Regions from separate parts of the Paenibacillus sp. 10L310 genome, predicted to be linked through region 1. Evidence: riboswitches for the same ligand, from Rfam matches in the RefSeq annotation. Region 1 holds a riboswitch; each other region holds the start of a gene.

What was found. Region 1 has a riboswitch for cyclic di-AMP ahead of AC1DE7_RS04070 (C40 family peptidase). Riboswitches for the same ligand answer to the same signal wherever they lie in the genome.
Region 2: another riboswitch for cyclic di-AMP. It lies ahead of AC1DE7_RS00465 (HAD family hydrolase); the one in region 1 lies ahead of AC1DE7_RS04070 (C40 family peptidase).
Region 3: another riboswitch for cyclic di-AMP. It lies ahead of AC1DE7_RS27940 (3D domain-containing protein); the one in region 1 lies ahead of AC1DE7_RS04070 (C40 family peptidase).
Region 4: another riboswitch for cyclic di-AMP. It lies ahead of AC1DE7_RS30535 (C40 family peptidase); the one in region 1 lies ahead of AC1DE7_RS04070 (C40 family peptidase).

The regions. Positions count from the first base shown of each region.
Region 1 covers NZ_JBFTKC010000001.1:823,007-828,030, reverse strand. The annotation lists tRNA gene AC1DE7_RS04080 (tRNA-Leu) at 37-120, opposite strand; gene pelA (pectate lyase) at 297-1,259, opposite strand; cyclic di-AMP (ydaO/yuaA leader) riboswitch at 1,679-1,810, shown strand; gene AC1DE7_RS04070 (C40 family peptidase) at 1,816-2,280, shown strand; gene AC1DE7_RS04065 (carboxymuconolactone decarboxylase family protein) at 2,354-2,683, opposite strand; gene AC1DE7_RS04060 (hypothetical protein) at 2,825-3,043, opposite strand; gene AC1DE7_RS04055 (hypothetical protein) at 3,163-3,492, opposite strand; gene AC1DE7_RS04050 (xanthine phosphoribosyltransferase) at 3,590-4,171, opposite strand; gene AC1DE7_RS04045 (YkvI family membrane protein) at 4,376-5,024, shown strand, end outside.
Region 2 covers NZ_JBFTKC010000001.1:94,687-99,710, reverse strand. The annotation lists gene AC1DE7_RS00475 (Nramp family divalent metal transporter) at 154-1,449, shown strand; gene AC1DE7_RS00470 (HAD family hydrolase) at 1,554-2,237, opposite strand; gene AC1DE7_RS00465 (HAD family hydrolase) at 2,412-2,807, opposite strand; cyclic di-AMP (ydaO/yuaA leader) riboswitch at 2,926-3,101, opposite strand; gene AC1DE7_RS00460 (glutathione peroxidase) at 3,474-3,953, shown strand; tRNA gene AC1DE7_RS00455 (tRNA-Leu) at 4,101-4,183, opposite strand; gene AC1DE7_RS00450 (urease accessory protein UreF) at 4,627-5,024, shown strand, end outside.
Region 3 covers NZ_JBFTKC010000022.1:50,069-55,092, reverse strand. The annotation lists gene AC1DE7_RS27950 (HD domain-containing protein) at 1-785, shown strand, start outside; gene AC1DE7_RS27945 (TatD family hydrolase) at 1,119-1,889, shown strand; cyclic di-AMP (ydaO/yuaA leader) riboswitch at 2,131-2,384, shown strand; gene AC1DE7_RS27940 (3D domain-containing protein) at 2,658-3,842, shown strand; gene rnmV (ribonuclease M5) at 3,998-4,543, shown strand; gene rsmA (16S rRNA (adenine(1518)-N(6)/adenine(1519)-N(6))-dimethyltransferase RsmA) at 4,548-5,024, shown strand, end outside.
Region 4 covers NZ_JBFTKC010000031.1:16,461-21,484, reverse strand. The annotation lists gene AC1DE7_RS30545 (M1 family metallopeptidase) at 1-1,019, shown strand, start outside; gene AC1DE7_RS30540 (hypothetical protein) at 1,030-1,881, shown strand; cyclic di-AMP (ydaO/yuaA leader) riboswitch at 2,127-2,264, shown strand; gene AC1DE7_RS30535 (C40 family peptidase) at 2,268-2,738, shown strand; gene AC1DE7_RS30530 (GNAT family N-acetyltransferase) at 3,094-3,588, shown strand; gene AC1DE7_RS30525 (c-type cytochrome) at 3,739-4,095, shown strand; gene rbsK (ribokinase) at 4,170-5,024, opposite strand, start outside.

The DNA of each region.
Region 1 (5,024 bases):
TCCTTAAGCGTTAGCTTAAGGAGTCTTTTTATTAGATGCGGTCGAGAGGACTCGAACCTCCACGGGGGTTAGCCCACACGGACCTGAACCGTGCGCGTCTGCCAATTCCGCCACGACCGCATATTGTATCTCCGTCATCAATATCGGCGACAAGAAATAATATATCATGCGTAATCTATCATGTCAACACTGAAAGTAATAACAATAAAGCCCGAATCAGACGTCCATGTCGATTCGGGCTTTACCTTTAACTGCTGTTAATAGTTTGGTTCATTAAAACGGAAGCATACTACAAATTACAGCTTGGAAGGCCAGTTGCCATACCATGCATAACCGCCTCTTCTTTCTTTATCAATATCACTTAATTTGTATTTAACTACCCCGTCACGACCAATAAAGATTGGTTTATCCGTTCCGATCTCATAGAAGCGTGCCCAAATTGGTGCAGCTTTGGAATCAGCGATAATTTTACTATCTCCATTAGCTCTTTCATACTTGTAACCCGTAATTTTCACTTTGTTAAACCAAGCCTCCGCTCCTTTAATGGATGCGGTAATTTTAGCGTTAGCAGGTCTGGTTTTCAGAAATTTAACAATCGTTACACTCTCTCCAGCTGTCAGCGATGGCACTTCGTAGATTCTTGCGCTCGCTGGTTTAAGAGAGCTGGAATCATGTTGTTGTCCCCATGCTGTCAGCTTACCACCTGAAACGACCTGTGTATTCAGAATCGCCTCCACACCTTTGGCAACTGAATTTTTACTGCGGTTAGCAAGTGTGCTGTCGATAAATGAGAAATCACCTTTGCGTGCTGCTACTTCATCCAGCATGATCATTACATTAATCATGGCATCATCATTGTAAGTGATGTGCTTGTGGTATCCGGAGCTTTGGTAAACTTGTGGCCATCCGCCGTTTGAATACTGCATGTTGATCAAAAAGTTAATTCCTTTGATTGCAGCTGTGGAGTAACGCGGATCATTTGTCTTTTTAAATTCCTTCGCCAATCTTCTAATTTCTGAGTATGTAGCCTTGTTGTCTATCGTGGACTTTGCCCACTCTCCACTTGTCTGTTTATAATCTTTTCTCCAACCTCCATCCGGCAGCTGGTTCTTCAAAATATCAGAAATACTCGCTGTAGTACCCGACGCATCTGCAGCAGATACCGTCCCTACAGGGAGAACTGCCATTCCAACTACTGAGAACACCATCGTACATGCCAGGACAAAAGTAATTATTTTCTTCGCTTTCAAATGTAACACTCTCCTATGTTCGTTTTTATAAATCTTCCACTTCTACTTTACCTATGATACGCGTCTCTAAACCTCCTTTATTTGTATTTATCGCATAATAAAATCAATTTTAATCCAATATGTGGATTGGATAATCAGATAATATGCAAAAAATCGATTTTTGTCAATATATGCAACTTAATGAATATAATCTCTCTAATTCTACATAACGGGATAGTTCTTTTAACTCATGACAAACCTATTTATTTATCCAAATTCGTCTTAAACGAACCAATAATGACGTTTTTGTCATGAATGATACCCAAACTTGATCCCTTCTTTCATATAAAAACCTTAATTCCGCTAACATTGAGGTATTACGAAGGGTTTTAAATGGGTTTGACAATTACGCATTTATGCAATATAGTTTCAAATAGTTACAAAAACTTAATTATTCATTGCCGAGTTTCATGTTTGAAAACGGGGGAACCAATTTGGGTGAATTATTCTTATACATAGGAAATATAGGGAACCTTCTACCGAACCCTTAGCTAACTCCGTAGGCATCGAAGGGAGAACATTGATTTTGAAAAAACTGATTATCTCCATTTTTGGAGCAGCTGTATTATTTACATCCGGGGCAACAAGCACAGAGGCAAGCAGTATCAACTCCGTAGTGAACAACATGACAGGTATTCCTTACAAATGGGGTGGCACAACTGTAGCCGGCTTCGACTGTTCTGGTTTTATGAGATATCTTTTCAACAAATACAGCATTGAATTACCACGTACTTCGCAGCAGCAAGCCAAAGCAGGTACTCCCGTATCCAAGAGCAATGTTCGGACAGGTGATCTGGTGTTCTTTAATACAACAGGCAAAGGCATTTCACATACAGGTGTATATATCGGCGGCGGACAATTCGCTCATGCCTCCAGCAGTAAAGGTGTAAGCATCACGAAGTTATCGAATCCATACTTCAATGATCGTTATGTAACAGCACGTCGGGTAACTGGACAGTTTATGTATGATAAAATGTTAGGTAAAATGTGATTCACATACAAAAAGGCATCGGTTATTAACCGGATGCCTTTTTTGCACTTAAAAATGTATGTTGCATTGCTTACTAATGCAGCGCCTTCTGCACTCGCATCGCACCCTGAGACAGGGCATGTCCTCCACCAACAGCTCCAGCCACGGCTACGGTCTCCATAATCTCCTGATCTGTTGCGCCCTTAGCACGGGCTTCTTCTACATGGTAGAAGGTACATACCTCATTGTTGGCGAATAATCCAATGCCAAGCGCAATTAGCTGTTTTGTCTTCGCATCAATCACACCAGGTTGGAAACATTCTCCGGTAAACTCATGATACGACTTCACCACACCTGGCAGCACATCGCTTAATGCTCCAATCTGATCCTTGTAGGCATGAACTTTATCATTCATCAATGTCATGGCTTGTAGCACACCCTCTCGGCTATAGTTACAGATCTTCCTCACTGTACCTATCTTCTCTCCCGAGTGAGCCAATTATGCCAAGAAATCATGGTAATTCCAAACATTTAACGCTCATGGCCCTGCCATAATTATAAGCTGTTACTCACTAAGTGGACTCTGGCGCGGCTCGCTGAACAGCTGATAGCTGTAACCTCGGTCCAGCTTAACGACACGTCGATTCTGACGACGGATAAGTACCTGCTCGCCATCCCAGGCAACCACAATCCCCTTCACGTCGTTCGATTCCAGCTCGTCCCGTACGACTCTAACTTTCTCACCTGACAGACGCAGGGCGTCCAATTCTGTATCACTAATCATCTTCATGGCTCCTATATTTCAAATTTATTTACAAAAAGAGACCTAAATGAAAAGTCATTTAGGTCTCACGTGACTGTATTGGACTGTCATGTCATTCGAAATTATGTCCCGACTGAAAGTTACCGCTGCGCGTGCTCTTTGCTGTCGTTCTTCTCGAACCAAAAATCAAGCACTTTGGCGGACATCACACGTTCTTCAAGGTACTCCACTTGATGCGGTGTAAATTGTTCTTTCCAAGAGAAGGACAACTCTTCGCACAAGCCTACAATCGTCAGTAATTCTGACCAGGCAACATAGCGTTTGTACCAGAAAAATTGAGGATGTTCAATCATATAGGGATAAAGGTCATCGAATTCCGTATGTTTACAATCCAGGGCACGTTCAAAATGAACTTTCGATTCCGCCAGCTTATCATTAAAAAATTGTTCTGTTGCCGGTTGGTTCCCCATGGTGTTGCCTCCTCTCCCTAACATAACCCCATTATAAATGAAATCGGCGGTCATGCAAAGGCATAGTTCAAAAAATAGGCCCTATTCCTTTAAAATGTCACATTTCGTTATCGTCAAATTGTACTGTTCCATCGTTCAGGGAACGAATGCGTACCAAGGCTTCCACCGGAATACCCTGTTCACGAATCGTGCGTGCCCCTGCCTGGAAACTTTTCTCGACCACAACGCCGAATCCGACGAGTTCCGCGCCAGAACGCTCGATAATTTTGATGACGCCACGAGCGGCATCTCCATTGGCAATGATATCATCAATGAACAAAATGCGGTCATTCTCATGAATGAACTCGCGGGATACCATAATGTCAGTTACAATTCCTTTGGTAAAGGACGGTACACGTTCACAGTAAGCATCAGGATCAGCCAGAAGTGTTTTTTTGCGACGGGCGAATACAAGTGGCACCCCCAGTTCATAGGCTGCGGCAAACGCAACCGGAATCCCTGAGGATTCTACCGTGATTACCCGAGTTACTCCACTTTCACGAAAACGGGCAGCGAACTCACGTCCCATCTCCATCGTTAATGCAGGATCAATCTGGTGGTTCAACAGACCATCCAGCTTTAATACTTGATCCGAGATAACCACACCTTCTTGTAAAATTCGTTGTTTCAATAATTCCATGATTTGACCTCCCAAGCCTATCCTATGAGGTAAAAGTATCATATATCTATCTATAAGTTCAAGCGAAATTGCCTTGACGCTGTCCTTGAGACGCATTTCAAGCCAAAGCTCATTATCGATTGTCATGACTTTCGTGGGTCAAGCATACCTTGTACCATGGTACCCGCATGTCCAAACTATACAGGGGCCTGAGAGGGGAAACACATGAAACAGGCATTTCGGGTGCTGCAGATCGCATTTACATACATTGGAACGGTTGTTGGAGCCGGCTTCGCTACAGGGCAGGAAATTTTGCAGTTTTTTACCCAGTATGGCAAATGGGCCACCATCACCATAGGCTTATCCACCATGCTCTTTGTCTGGTTAGGTACCAAAATGATGCTGATCGCTCACGATACCGGGTCCCGCTCTTATGAGGATCTGAACAAACATTTATTCGGCCATAAGGCGGGCAAATGGATCACCTGGGTGACCCTTCTCATTCTCATTGGCGTGAACAGTGTCATGCTTGCCGGAGCAGGCTCCGTTTTTGTCGAGCATCTGGGTTTGCATTATCAGACAGGTCTGATCGTCACACTTGTAGGGACATATCTGCTTCTCGGTCGGGGCATTCAAGCCATCCTACAAATGAATAGCATCGTTGTGCCCATGATGCTCCTGTTATCTCTGCTCATGATCACCAGTACGATCCATCATCCAGGTGCTTCCCGATTCATCACACTGACGACAGACTCAAACCCTATTCAAGTGTGGCTGTCTCCACTATTGTATACTTCATTCAATCTGGTGTTGGCTCAAGCTGTTCTTGTGCCTGTAGGTAACCAGATTCGTAGTCGGAATGTGCTGAAGTGGG
Region 2 (5,024 bases), 730 kb from region 1:
AATGTAACAATAAACATAAAAATTTAGATATATCATGAGCGGTTTGTACCGCATCAATATCTCCAAATCAATAATTCAAAGTCAGGTGATTATCGTATGAGTAAAAAAAATCCGTTCAACGCTCCTTCAAGAGAATCATTGTCTACTGCGGGCATGACCCCTTCCCTTGGAGAAGCACATAGTTCCATGAAAGTTCCGCAGAATGCTGCATGGTGGAAGAAATTCCTCGCCTTTGTAGGCCCAGGATACCTTGTTGCCGTAGGTTACATGGACCCGGGGAACTGGGCAACAGATATCGCAGGCGGCTCGCAGTTCGGGTATACCTTGTTATCCGTTATCCTGTTATCGAACCTGATGGCCGTTGTCCTTCAGTCGCTGGCTGGCAAGCTCGGTATCGTCACTGGACGGGATCTGGCTCAAGCCTGTCGTGAACGATTTAGCATGCCTGTTGTTATGATGTTATGGATTCTGTGTGAGCTTGCCATTGCAGCTACCGATCTGGCTGAAGTCATTGGTTCTGCCATCGCATTAAAACTGTTATTTAACATCCCCATGTTATACGGCGTTATCATCACCGCAGTTGATGTACTCCTGATTCTTGTTCTGCAAAACAAAGGCTTCCGCGCTTTGGAAACTCTCGTCATTGTGCTGATGGCAACCATCGCCCTCTGCTTCGGGATTGATCTGTTTCTGGCAAAACCGGATATGGGCGGTGTTCTCCATGGTTTTGTACCAAATGTTGAGATTCTGCAAAACCCGGCCATGCTCTATATTGCCATTGGTATTATCGGAGCAACCGTGATGCCGCATAATCTGTACCTGCATTCTTCCATTGTGCAGACCCGTCAGATCGAACAGACACCACAGGGCAAAAAAGAAGCCATTCGGTACTCGACCATGGATTCTACGATTGCGCTGACACTGGCCCTGTTCATCAATGCAGCCATCCTGATTGTATCTGCTGCTGTATTCCACAGTGCTGGTATGACGCAGGTTGCTGAGATCGCTGATGCCTATCATCTGCTGACACCTCTATTAGGTACTACGGTTGCAAGTATTCTGTTCGGTGTGGCGCTGTTAGCATCAGGTCAGAACTCTACCCTTACAGGTACACTCGCTGGACAGATCGTTATGGAAGGTTTCCTGAACATTCGAATTCCGGCTTGGCTGCGCAGACTGGTCACACGTCTGATCGCCATCATCCCGGCGGTAATTGTGACAGCCATTGCAGGAGAACATGGCACAGAAGAACTGCTCATTTTGAGCCAGGTCGTGCTGTCGCTTCAATTGCCCTTTGCTGTAATTCCCCTGGTGATGTTCACAAGTGATAAAAAAAGCATGGGTGCATTCGCCAACAAATTGTGGCTCAAAATCATCTCATGGGTCATTGCCGCGATTATCGTTGTGCTGAATGTATATCTGATCATTCAGACGATCCGGTTGTTCTAATCTCATTTTAATTGGCTAAATACTAAAAGGCTGATCAACTCCGGTATGCTATACCCAAGTTGATCAGCCTTTATTGTTGCAATCCAATAAACAACCATCTGAATCTAATCCTGATTTGGCATCAGTAACGGCAGGAGTTGATCCAATGAATCAACAGTCCAATCCGCACGTTGGTCATCCGATAGCTCTGGCTGGAATCTTCCGTAACCCTGCATAATTCGAATCGTACGCATGCCCAGCTTCCGAGCAGGTATAATGTCGTTATCGATCCGATCTCCGATCATGACGGCTTCCTCCGGTTCACAACCGGCCTGCTTCAAGGCCACAGCGTATAACTCAGGGTCTGGCTTGGACACTCCTTCTTCAGCTGAACATGCCAGAACATCAACATACTTCCGCAAGCCGTAACTCTCCAGTCTCTCTTCCGTTCCAGGACTCTGATTGGCAATAATGCCAATGCGATAATGCCGTGACAACTGCTGAAGAACAAAATCTGCTGAAGGAAAAGGACGTTCAAGATCTTTTTGAAACTTCAGCTTGTCCTGAATCTGTTTCTGATGCCCCTCGTCTTCAACAAATGTGCGAATTGCCACTCTCATAGGCCATTGCTCATATTTTCGGTAACAGTTCGCGAACAGTTCGCGTACCGCCTCAATCTTCACCGGATACCCCAAAGCACAAGCTTCACGGACAAACTGTCCGATAATATCATCAACCGGCTCCCATTCATCCACCAGCGTATCTCCAACATCAAAAAACAACCATTTCAATCCACCTACATCCGGCACGCCAATTCCTCCTTGTAAGCATAAAAAAGAAGACTCACCATCCTGCATGAGTCTCCTCAAACTTCCGTTTATCGATGAATCAATTTCATAATACCTTGAGTAAATTCTGAAATTGATTCTAATACATTCAATTATAACAGGCACCTTACACCTGAGCAATCACAAGCTATGGCATTAACCATTGAGGAGAAAGCCAACTTCCCCATTGAGCGAATATACAATTCGGTCTGCGCCCATGCCCCGATAGATGCCCTTAGGATGACTCTGCTCCGTAATGACGCACAGGGATTTCGATGTCCATGAACGGCAGATCTGTAAATAACGACAGGTCAGATTCAGGCTGTTCTCGAAAATAAACACGTTGCCTACGCTGCCCTGCGGCAAAAACCATTTTTGAGCTGCAGCCGTATTCATGCGAATGACATGTTCTACTCCGATTCTACGGAGTCTTCGCTCTTCCCCTGCACTGTTGGTTAGAACGGCAAACGGCATTTTTTTGTACATCAGCAATTTGATAAATTTACGTCCTGCTTCATTTGGAGCAGTCACTAAGATCATCTCAGTATCCATCATTCGTTCCTCCCTTGGCGTGAAAAGACAACAAAAAAGAAGCGTGGGGGACCAAGGCCTCCCGAACGCTTCTTAAATAACCCATGGCGAAAACACCATGAACCAGCGTACGGCTTGTTGCCTCTCCCTTTAACGCTTACGAGGTTAGCTGACGGATTCGGGCGCGAGAGTCGCCCTATTTCCGGCTGTCACCGGAAAATTCACCCCATGAATGCCCACTGTCCTGGACAGCGCATTCCGTTGGTTCCCCCGTTTCCCATTCATTAATGAATGGAAACTCAGCGATTAAAACATCGTTCGTATATCTTAAGGATAAGATCGAGCGATATTATCGTTTGTTTCGTTTTTCAAGTACATTTTAGTTTAAATTGAAATTACGTTATGAATCATACACCCGTGCCATGTCGGTGTAAAGTCCGCCCAGATCACCAAATCGGCAGATTTTTGCCAATTCCTATCCATAATAACGCTTACAACAAAGTTATACTCTATCTATCTCTTCAAGGCTATCTAATTCTCACTCTGGCGTAAATCACTTCGCAATTCATTCACGTATTCTGCACAACTTGCCTGTTTTGATTCTTTTAACACCATATTAGTTTTGCAATATTTAATTGCAACCAATATAATAGAAGATATAAGAGTAAATAAATGGAGGCGATTTAGATGACAGTCTACGATTACAAAGTGAATACCCTTCGCGGTCAAGAAGTTGAAATGTCCGACTACCGTGACAAAGTGCTCCTGATTGTGAATACGGCAAGCTCATGCGGCCTTACCCCTCAATTCAAAGGTCTGCAAGAATTGCAAGACAAGTTTCAAGATGCTCCATTTGAAGTGCTTGGTTTCCCAAGCAACCAGTTTGCACAGGAAAAAGGATCTTCCGACGATATTGCCGAGTTCTGTCAGATGAATTATGGCGTGAGCTTCCCCATGTTTGAGAAAATTGATGTGAACGGTTCAAGCGCCCACCCTCTTTTCCAACACCTTAGCACAGAGGCTCCTGGCCTGCTCGGCTCCAAAGCAATCAAATGGAATTTCACCAAATTCCTCGTGGATCAGAACGGACAGGTCATTAAACGTTATGCTCCCAAAACAACACCGGACAAGATTGAAGAAGATATCAAGAACTTACTTCAAAAATAATACACAGGCCACCCGTAGCCGGAAGGTAGAGCAACATTCCTCCGGTAATGGATGGCCTTTTTTCAACCCAGATGTCATACTGTTCGAAAAAGACAAAAAAAAGAAGCTTCCCATTAATGGAAAGCTTCTTTTTAATCGTTCATATGATGCGGTCGAGAGGACTCGAACCTCCACGGGCATACGCCCACTACCCCCTCAAGATAGCGTGTCTGCCATTCCACCACGACCGCATGTCGTAAATAATCGGCAACAGAATTGATTATACCGGATTCAGAACTAAAAGTAAAGTATTTTTTAATACTTCTTTTTCAGCTAGGCATTTTCATCAAAAATCGCATAATCTCGTCATCTTTACCCATGAACTGCATATGATTAGATTTGATCCCCTCTTTTTCGGTAAGAGCCGATCTTGTTGATTCATTTATATATAGTCCTTCCTTATATATAGTCCTCCATGAACTTCACCACATAAATAACACAATAAGTTATATAAAATAACACAAATATTAAATTCCAGATTTAATCCATTAATTTCACGGATACTATTGACAAAAAGCGGACATTTATGGGATGATAACTATCATATAATTCGGATTTTTAAACATAAAGCAAACAAAAAGGAATATAAATGTCACTTTAAGTGACATTTAACGAACACAGGAGGCGAATGATTGTGAACCGTGGGAATAAGCTGCTCGATTATGTCAAACTGCTTGATTCCTCTATTCAGGTTGGAGGGTTCACCCATTCCTTCGGCATGGATATCCATATCAGGGAGGGTACCATTCGTAATGCTGAAGATCTCGAATCATTCATGCGTTGTCAGTTGCATCCGAGCATCGTTCGTCTTGAAGGTATGGCCATCAAAGGCATCTATACCGCAGCAGATCACAAGGATACATGGCGGATAGCTCTGATCGACAAGCTTGTCCATGTTCAGCGAACCCCTGGAGATCTCAGAGAACAAGCTGCCGCCATGGGTAAACGATTGATCAGACTCGCACGCGCTCTGCACCCCTGGATTGAATTCAGCCAGCTCGAACAGATCTTTGCCAAATATGATTCGGTTGG
Region 3 (5,024 bases), on a different contig from region 1:
CCAGTCCGCTTGATGCAGACCGAATGGATTATTTGCTCAGGGATGCCTATTTTACAGGTGTAAATTACGGCACGATTGACCTTGATCGTATCCTTCGGATGCTGCGTCCTTATCATGGGCGGATTGTAGTCAAGGAGTCAGGCATGCATGCTGTGGAGGATTACCTAATGTCTCGGTATCAGATGTATTGGCAGATTTACTTCCATCCGGTAACTCGTAGTTCTGAAATTATATTGCGGCAAATATTCAAGCGAGCGAAAACACTCCTACAACATGGTTTTCAATTCCGCTTCATGATTGATCCACTCCCTCAATTATTTGAAGGAGAATTATCCGTGGATGAATATTTGCAGTTGGATGAAGCATTAATTCAGACGGCATTTACGCAGTGGCGCAAGGAGGACGATACTGTTCTGAGTGAGTTATGCGAACGTTTTATGGATCGCAAGTTATATAAGTATGTAGAGCTTGAACAGGTCGACTTGACAATGATGGAAGAGATTCGGGAAGCTTTTGTACAGGCTGGCCTCGATCCCGAATATGATCTTGAAATTGATTTTCCTTCGGATAATCCGTATGATGTGTTTCGTCCGGATGAATCCACAGATAAGCAGATTCTTCTTCTGGATCGACAGGACAATTTACGTGAGTTGTCAGAAGTATCTGACATTGTCCGTTCCATCAGTGGGCTTCACCGAGGGAAACATCATTTGTATTACCCGCAAAACAAGGTGGATGCGATTATTCACGAATTACCGTCACATATACGCCCCTATTTCTTGTAATCGTGTGGGTATAATCCGATGAAGAATTTCGATATCAAAACACTTTCTAAAAGAGCTATTTTCCATGATACAGTAATCTGCTTTAATGGGGAGTATATGTAGATCGACATAATTTTGTAAATGCAAGCAGGCAGAATGAGCACAATTAGCAATATATAGATCAGAATATCCGTATATCTTCTATATATTGTAGTTGTGAAGAAACAAACGTAATGATGTAATACACAGATTACCCAAAATGTTTTATGTATGAGTCATTAAATTATTGAATTTTACAAATTGGATTTTGAAAAAGAAGATAGTCGTTATTTCGACATGAAGGGAGATACAGACATGATGCTGTTCGACACACATACACATCTGGATGCACCACAATTCGACGAGGACCGCGAGGACATGATTCAGCGTGCTGTAGATGCAGGAGTTGGTCGCATGATCAACATTGGTTTTAACCGGGAGACAATTCCAACCACAATGAAACTCGCTGAAACATATGACTTTATATATGCAGCTGTAGGTTGGCATCCCGTAGATGCGATCACAATGCAGGAGGGCGATTTGGAGTGGATTGCATCTTTATGCAAGCATGAAAAAGTGGTTGCGATCGGTGAGATTGGATTGGATTATCACTGGGATACTTCACCAAAAGAAATACAGCATCGCGTATTACGACAACAAATTGCTTTGGCGCGTGAAGTGAACATGCCAATTGTCATCCATAATCGGGATGCGCATGAGGATATCATAAGAATTTTGCGTGAAGAGAAGGCGGGTGAAGTTGGTGGTGTGATGCACTCGTTCTCGGGCAGCTGGGAAACAGCAAAAAGTTGCCTCGATATGGGCTTCCATCTCTCCTTCGGAGGACCGATCACATTCAAAAATGCAAAGCAACCCAAAGAGGTGCTGGAGAAGGTTCCTATGGACCGGTTTTTCATTGAAACAGATGCTCCATATTTGACACCGCACCCTTATCGTGGGAAGCGAAATGAGACAGCGCATGTACGTCTGGTTGCAGAGGCAGCTGCGGAAATTAAAGGCATTTCGGTGGAGGAAATTGCTGCAATAACAACCAAAAATGCCATGGAACGATTTGGGATTCGTTAAAAAAACGAGCAAATGAGGTGAAAAAGGCAGGTAAGCGGAGGTAATTTGCCCTTTGATCCAAATAAATCAAGAATATTACAATATTTTAACCAAATATTCAGAAAAACGTACTTGATCAACGCTTTACAACATGCATCAAAACAGGATATCATCTTTTCAGTGAATTGTTGTGCGGAAAATTGGACAGATGTTCGGGGGATGAACAAAGGGACACTTTCCGATGAAACAACATTACTTTCATGAATCAGTCTCGCTGAGTCTCCGTTAACGGAGAGCGGGGGAACCAATAGGGCTTAAACATCGGTGTATTTGGCCGATGCGCAACGTTCGCTGACCCAAAAGCAGCGAAGGGAACTGCGAAGCCGTATTTGATTTCTTCTTTGGGTCTCGGGGTGAATTCAAGGGCGTCCGCCATGAGCGGGTGACCCAAGATAGGGCGGCTCTCTTTCGCCCGAACCCGACAGCTAACCTCGCAAGCGGAAAAAGAGAGGCAACCTCGTGCATGAATTTCCGATATTCAAAATCATTCGGAAGCCACGAAAGAGTTCCTCTTACACTCTTTCTTTGGCTTTTTTGTTTTTGAATAAAAGAAATATTGTCATCATACGGTAGGTATTCAGGAGGATGACATCATGTTGCGAAGATTGATTCATGGTGCAGAACCGGATTATGTTGGTCCAATCTGTGTTCTGTAGAAAATTTGGTATAGTCACGTCAAAGACATCATGCATTACTTTAGACGGCGAGGCTATGAAGGAGGACGGAGAAGTGGGCACATTCCAACCAGAAGAGACCCATGAGTCACGATCATCCAGTAAGTCTTTCGCGTTGCGGTGGAAGCATGAGAACATGCGTCAAATGGCATTGATCGCGATTTTCTCAATTGCGCTTACAATCATGATCTTGTTAGTCGTTTACGGTCAGGCCGGGAAACAAATTTCGCTGGTTATTGATGGCAAAGCTCAGGTGGTAGAGACTCGTACAGGAATGCTTCAGGAAATGCTGGAGGAGCAGTCGATCACAGTCAGCCCTCACGATAAGGTATCCATGTCCATGAATGGGGCGATTACAGATGGAGACCGAATCGTTATTGAGCGGGCCGTTCCAGTTAACATTACGGCAGACGGAGACACCAAGACTCTGTATACAACCGATTCATCGGTAGAAGATGCAATTCAAAAATCAGGTATTCAAGTTGAAAGTAATGATAAAGTGTATCCGGCGCTTGGAACTGCTATCAAAGCGGAGATGAAGATCCGTGTAGTGCGCGTAACAAAGCGTACAGTGGATGTAGAGCAACCGATCGCTTACAAAGTCATTAAAACGGCTGACCCTAGCTTGTACAAAGGTGATAACCGTGTCGTTGTGAATGGCAAAGAAGGCACAATTGTACAGCATATCGAAAAGGTATTTCAGGATGGAGAATTGGTCTCCAAAAAAATGGTCGGCAAATCTGTCGCTAATAATCGTGTAGATAAAGTGATCGCTGTCGGCACCAAAGCAAAACCGGTCGTGAAAGAACCTGAGATTCAGACCGTATCGGCTCAAACTTCAACAACCAAAAAGGCTACAACAACGAACTCGAAGAAAACATCTGCCTCGGGCAGCAAAGTGATTACCGTATCCGGGACTTCTTTTAAATACTCCAAAGTACTTAAAAATGTATCCATGACTGCCTACTCTTCCGAAGAGCCTGGCATTGGAACTAAAACAGCTTCCGGGACTCGTGTAACGGAAGGACGCACCATTGCGGTTGATCCCAAAGTCATTCCAATTGGCTGGTGGGTATATATCGAAGGTCTGGGATTCCGTCGTGCGGAAGATACAGGCGGTGCCATTAAAGGCAACAAAATTGATGTGTATTATGACAGTGTGAAGCATGCCCTGAATTTTGGACGTAAGAAAGGCAAGACGGTCTACGTGATCGGTCCGGTGAAGCCGGAAGCGAACTAAAATCGTTTTACTTTGAAATGGGAATGCTATAAAATAGTTGCATGAATGATTCATGCGGAATATGCGGCGGAGGAGTCTGAATTCAGTCTCCCCCGCCGTTTGGCAGAGAAGAGGATATTCCTCTTCTTTTTGCGTTAGAAAGGAAGAAATGGAACATGATAAAAGAAGTCATTGTGGTGGAAGGCCGTGACGATACGGTAGCTATCCGTCGGGCCGTGGAAGCCGATACCATAGAAACAGGTGGATCAGCAATCAACCAACGCATTCTGAAGCGGATTGCGCTTGCTCAGGAGAGACGGGGAGTCATTGTACTGACAGATCCGGATCATGCTGGCGAACGCATTCGAAAAATTATTGCGAACAAGGTGCCAGGCTGCAAGCATGCCTTCATTCCGGAAGCCGATGCAACGCGCAAAGGGGACATTGGGGTGGAGAATGCCTCACCAGAGGCGATCCGTCATGCTCTGGCGCGCGTACATACTTCATACGAAGGTGCTCCGAGCCTGATTGATTGGGAGGACCTGATCGCGGCAGGACTTATCGTGCATCCGCAGGCTGCTGCACGTCGCATGGAGATGGGTAATCTGCTGGGCATCGGTTATTGTAACGGTAAGCAGTTCCACAAACGTCTCAGTGTATTTCAGATTACACGGGAAGAGTTCTCTACAGCATTAGCGCAAATTGAACGTGAAGGATTGTGAGCATATGAAGAACATGGAAGAGACGATTGAAATTGCAACGCCCAAGCGTACGAAAGAGATTATTCAAAGACACGGATTCTCATTTAAGAAAAGTCTGGGTCAGAACTTTCTGATCGATCAAAATATACTGAACAAAATTGTTAATGCAGCCGATTTGGACGAGTCCAAGGGTGCGTTAGAGATCGGGCCGGGTATTGGAGCCCTTACGGAGCGACTGGCTCGGGTAGCCGGTCCTGTCACAGCCGTAGAGATTGATCAGCGCTTGATCCCAATCCTGGGAGAAGTGATGCAGCCTTATTCGAATGTACGTGTTCATCATGGGGATGTGTTGAAGCTTGATCTGGCTGAGTTGTTTAATACGGATTTTGCATCCGTGGACAAAGTCAGTGTCGTGGCTAACCTGCCTTATTATGTAACGACTCCAATCATGATGAAACTGCTGGAAGAGAAGCTGCCGGTAGACAGCATTGTTGTCATGATC
Region 4 (5,024 bases), on a different contig from region 1:
TATATCTGGACCCTGCTCATCAGGATCTGAAAGAACGTTACTTCTACGCCGCGAAGGCCGCTCTAGCCAATTATAGCAAATGGTTTGGCCCATATCCTTACGCTACCTTATCCATCGTAGTTCCACCCAAAGCGGGGAACGGCGCTGGAGGTATGGAATACCCTACGCTAGTTACGGCCTTTGGAGCCGATGATACTACTCCGGGTTATGACCTGGAACGTACCGTAGTCCATGAGATCGGACACCAGTACTTCTACGGCATGGTTGCCAGCAACGAATTCGAGGAAGCCTGGCTGGATGAGGGATTCACCTCTTATGCAGAAGACAAACTGATGGAGCAGGAATACGGATTGATTCCGAATCTGCCAGTACAATCGGGACTGATTACGTCTCCTTCATCCTTAACACAAGAATCCTGGAAGTTTGATTCACAGAATGAGTATGCAGCCAATGTCTATACACGTGGCAAACTTGTATTGCTTGGTATCGAACATCAAGTCGGTGCCAAAAAGATGGAACGCATCCTCTCTACCTATGTGAAGAAGTACCGCTTCAAACATCCCACTTCGGCTGATTTTCAGAAAATTGTGGAACAAGTGACCCGCACTTCCTGGTCTGATTATTTTGATCAATACGTCTATAGTAACGGGATGGCTGACTTTGCTGTAGAGAAGATTCGTGTTACGCCCGTACAGAAAGACGGTCAAACATTGTACGAGTCATCCGTGACGATCGCAAAAAAAGGTAGTGATTACAGCGCCGTTCCTGTTCGCATTGCTTTTGAAGACGGGCATATCCTCACCAAGCAATGGAATGGCAAAGAAGATCGCATCACGTATAAATTAACTCACACATCCCCCGTATCCTGGGCCATGACCGATCCCCTGTACTCGATCGTGCTGGAGAACCGCCATATGAACAATTTCCTGAAATCCGGACTGGATGAGCAGACGAAGTCCCGCTGGAGCATGAGTGTAACCAAACTAATAGAAGCCATATTCGGAGGTCTGTCATGGTGAGGTGGAAACGGTGAAAGCGAAAATACGTGAAGGCTGGTTTCTCGTCCGTCAGCATATGTTCATTGCCGCACTCTTATTTCTCTATCAACTCATTTGGGGATATTTCTTCTATCGAATGGTACAATCGGCCGTCATCCCACTGCTCCTTCGCTATCCAGATGCTGATGCCGGTGAGCTGAGTACACTTTTGTTCAAAATGGAAAGTCAACTTAACCTGTCTACCCATCCGGAGGTTCATCGTTATCTATGGATTCTCGGGGGCATGCTGCTGGTTCGCATGTTGATCAGCCCCCTCATTCAGGCAGGACTGCTCTACTCACTTCAGCACTTTAATTCTACAGAAGAGCGCATCCCCTTTGTCCGCGGAATCAAAAATCTGTGGAAACCGATGCTACTGCTCCACACCATACGTACATTATTGATACTTCTGCCCGCCTACTGGCTCATACCGAAGCTTTACTCAATTCTCATGGACGGATTTCATTCCCTTCAATTACTTTTGCCTGGTATACCTTATGTTGCTGCCTGGATTGTATATGGTTGGATCATCCACCATGTCATACTCTACATGCAGTTCGGTGTTTCGGCACCAGAAGGAGAAGGCGGGGCTCACGGCACCCTCAAAGCCCTCTGGATTGCACTGCGTCATCTCATCGCCGTAATCGGCATTGCACTCCTGCTGGGCGGAGTACACCTGCTCGTCTTTGGGGCATTCACTACAGCCTCATGGTTATTAACGGGACTTACCGGGCTTATACTACAACAGACGTATCCACTTGCCAGGTGTCTATTAAGTCTGTGGAAAATATGCAGCCATTTCCGTTTATGGCAGTCCAAAATATCCAAAGGTGAGAGCAGATAGTTTAAAAATTGTTACCATCAAATGTTAAACTCATGGCCTAATATGTACTTATAAATAGGCAACCCTCAACCTTTCCCCGTCAAAGGTCGAGGTTTTTTTTGCTAAATTTGTTGCTAAACGTTGCCAAAGCCGTACTCCTCTGTTACAATAATCGCAGTGAGTTTTTAGTAACAACTTTGTAATATTTACATTCATATTTGTAACTACTTAAAATTAAATCATCATTTCTTGATTTCGCAGGTGCATAACTAGCATAGCCAAATTCCTGGCACCTGGGAAGCGGGGGAACCAGTTATGGGTGAATTGATCTTGCTACAGAGGGATCATAGGGGACCTTCAACCGAATCCTTAAGCTAACCTCGCAGGCGTTGGAAGGGGAATATCTCTTGTTCAAGAAGAAATTAACCGCAGCTGTACTTAGCATCACATTCGCATTATCGCTTGGTGCAGGTAGCGCATTCGCAGATTCTAAGATGGACAAAGTAATTGATTCAGCAATGGGAACTACATATCAAAGTGGAGGAACAACGCTCAACGGCTTTGACTGCTCCGGATTTACACGGTATGTATTCGAAAAGTTGGGTATTGATTTGGCACGCCAATCCAGTTCCCAATTCGACATGGGCGATTCCGTATCCCGCATGGAAATGAGAGCTGGCGATCTGGTGTTCTTTAATACAACAGGTAAAGGCGTATCCCATGTAGGAATCTTTGTAGGGGATGGAAAGTTCGCACACTCCTCTTCTTCCAAAGGCGTTACGATCAGTGCATTGAGTGAAAACTATTGGGCCAATCGTTATGTTGGCGCAAAACGGATTATGAGCACGGACGCATATGAATCACTGGCCCTTGACTAGGGACAAGCTGAGCAACATGATGCTGTAACCATTAAACATACTGGAACGAAGCAAGAAGCATAACAGAACCGCCCGGTACATTCTCCGCAGGAATGTATCCGGCGGTTTTTTTGTGCTTCAATCCTTATTCATGTTGCAAGTTATACTCGGGGCATATCCTGCGACATCAACAGGTTCATTTTGCGTTCGTTCGTCCGTGCCCTTATGATGTTTTTACCCATCCCGTTATAATATAAACGAAATTACCGGAACTTTTGTTTCATTTTTTTTCTTGGGAAGGAAGACTTGCTAAATGAACATCTCTTTTGTAGAGTGGACAAAGAGTTCTGTTTCAAGGAAAGGAGCATGCAGGTGTATGAAGGAAACCCCTGTGACGTTTCACGTTGTACCCATGCGAGAAGAACATGCGGAGCTTATCTGCAGTTGGCAGTATGATCCGCCTTACAATATCTACAGCTGGCTCCCCTGGGAGCAGATGAAAGCTCTGGAAGTGGAATTCGGAGATGCACAGCTGCGGCAGGAGCAATATGCGATCGTCCTGGATCAGGACGATCGTATATGTGGGTTTGCTCAATACTTCCCACTTCAAGGGGTAACCCGGATTGGCCTTGGCATGCATCCAGAGCTGTGTGGTCAGGGTCAAGGGACAGCTTTTGTCAATGCCATTGTACAAGAAGCTATTCGCCGAAATCCCACGAATGAGATTGATCTGGAAGTACTCACTTGGAATGCTCGTGCCATTCAAGTCTATCTGAAGAGTGGATTTGCCACCCAGGATACATACGAACGACAGACCCCCAGCGGCTTGAAGCCCTTTCACTGTATGGTTTATGAGGGGCCTCGCGGTTAGAATCCATTGCAAAACAACCAAATTTGCCCCTTGTTATGTGATTAGTTCAAAAAATTCCCACAAAATGCTATGATGTCAGTACAGGTTCCGTTATAATGATATGGATAGTTTCAGGTTAGATGATCTTTCATTCTGGAGGGGACATAAGGGATGCACAAATGGATCATGAGCGGAGTATTTTTTGCAGCATGCGCTTTAGCTATTGTTTTAATGTTTACGCTTCCAGGGAAAGAAGAAGTGGCCGAAGAAGCCAAGCCAACCATGCCGGAAGTAACATTGGATGCCGGACAAGCTGAAGCACTGGTCAAAGCCAATTGTATTTCCTGTCACGGGGATCAGCTTCAAGGTGGCGTAGGACCTGCTCTGGCAAACATCGGCAGCCAGGATGATCTGGAGAAGATCTATTCTACGATTGTCAAAGGTAAAGGTGGCATGCCTTCCTTCAAGGGCAAACTGCAGGACGAAGAGATTGCAAATATCGCCATGTGGCTGTCAGAGAAGAAATAATCTCTGCACACGCATAACAAAGAGGCGCTTAATCCCCTTTTCGGAGAATAAGAGCCTCTTTGTTATATCAATTATTAAGCCTCTGCGGCATGCTCAGCCAAAAAGGCCTCAACTTCACGTGCGTACGGCATCCCGGACTGGGCGCCGAGCTTTGTCACGGATAACGCGGCCGCACCCATGGCAAAGCCTACGGCCGCGTCCAAAGTCTCACCGCGCGCGAGAGCTACCGCCAGCGCGCCGTTGAAGCAATCGCCAGCGCCGGTCGTATCGACGGCGCTTACGGCGTAGCCGGGCGCACGGCACGCGCCGGCACGCCCTGCTTGTACGCGGCCACCAGGCGCCGCCGCGTACACAGCCCCCTCGGGGCCGAGCGTCGTGACGACAGTGGCCCCGAGGGATGCGGCGAGCTCTGCGACCGCCGCATCCAGGTCTTCCGGCCGGAGATGATCCCGGCCGGTAAGCACGGCAAGCTCGCTGCGGTTTGGCGTGACAACGTCGACGCACCGCAGGAGCTCCTGGGGCAGACCCGGCACCGCGGGAGCCGGGTTGAGCACCACCAGTGCGCTGCCTTCAGCCGCCAGTTGGGCGGCGCGGGTAACCGCTGGCAGCGGGATCTCCAGCTGTAGTAGCACCGCTGCGGCTGCAGTCAGGCTTTTTACCGTATCCGCCTCTTCCAGCATTTCAGGCGCCACTTGCCCATTCGCACCAGGAATAACGATAATCCGGTTGTCTCCCCGAGAAAGCCAGATGGAAGCTGTCCCTGTAACCGTGTCTTCCAATATGCGAACCTGCGAGGCATCTGCACCACTTTCCGTCAGACTGTGCAGCAGACGTTCGCCAAAACCGTCCGATCCCACCGCACCAATCATCGTAGTCTGTCCACCCAGACGCGCAGCGGCAACAGCCTGGTTGGCCCCTTTGCCACCAGC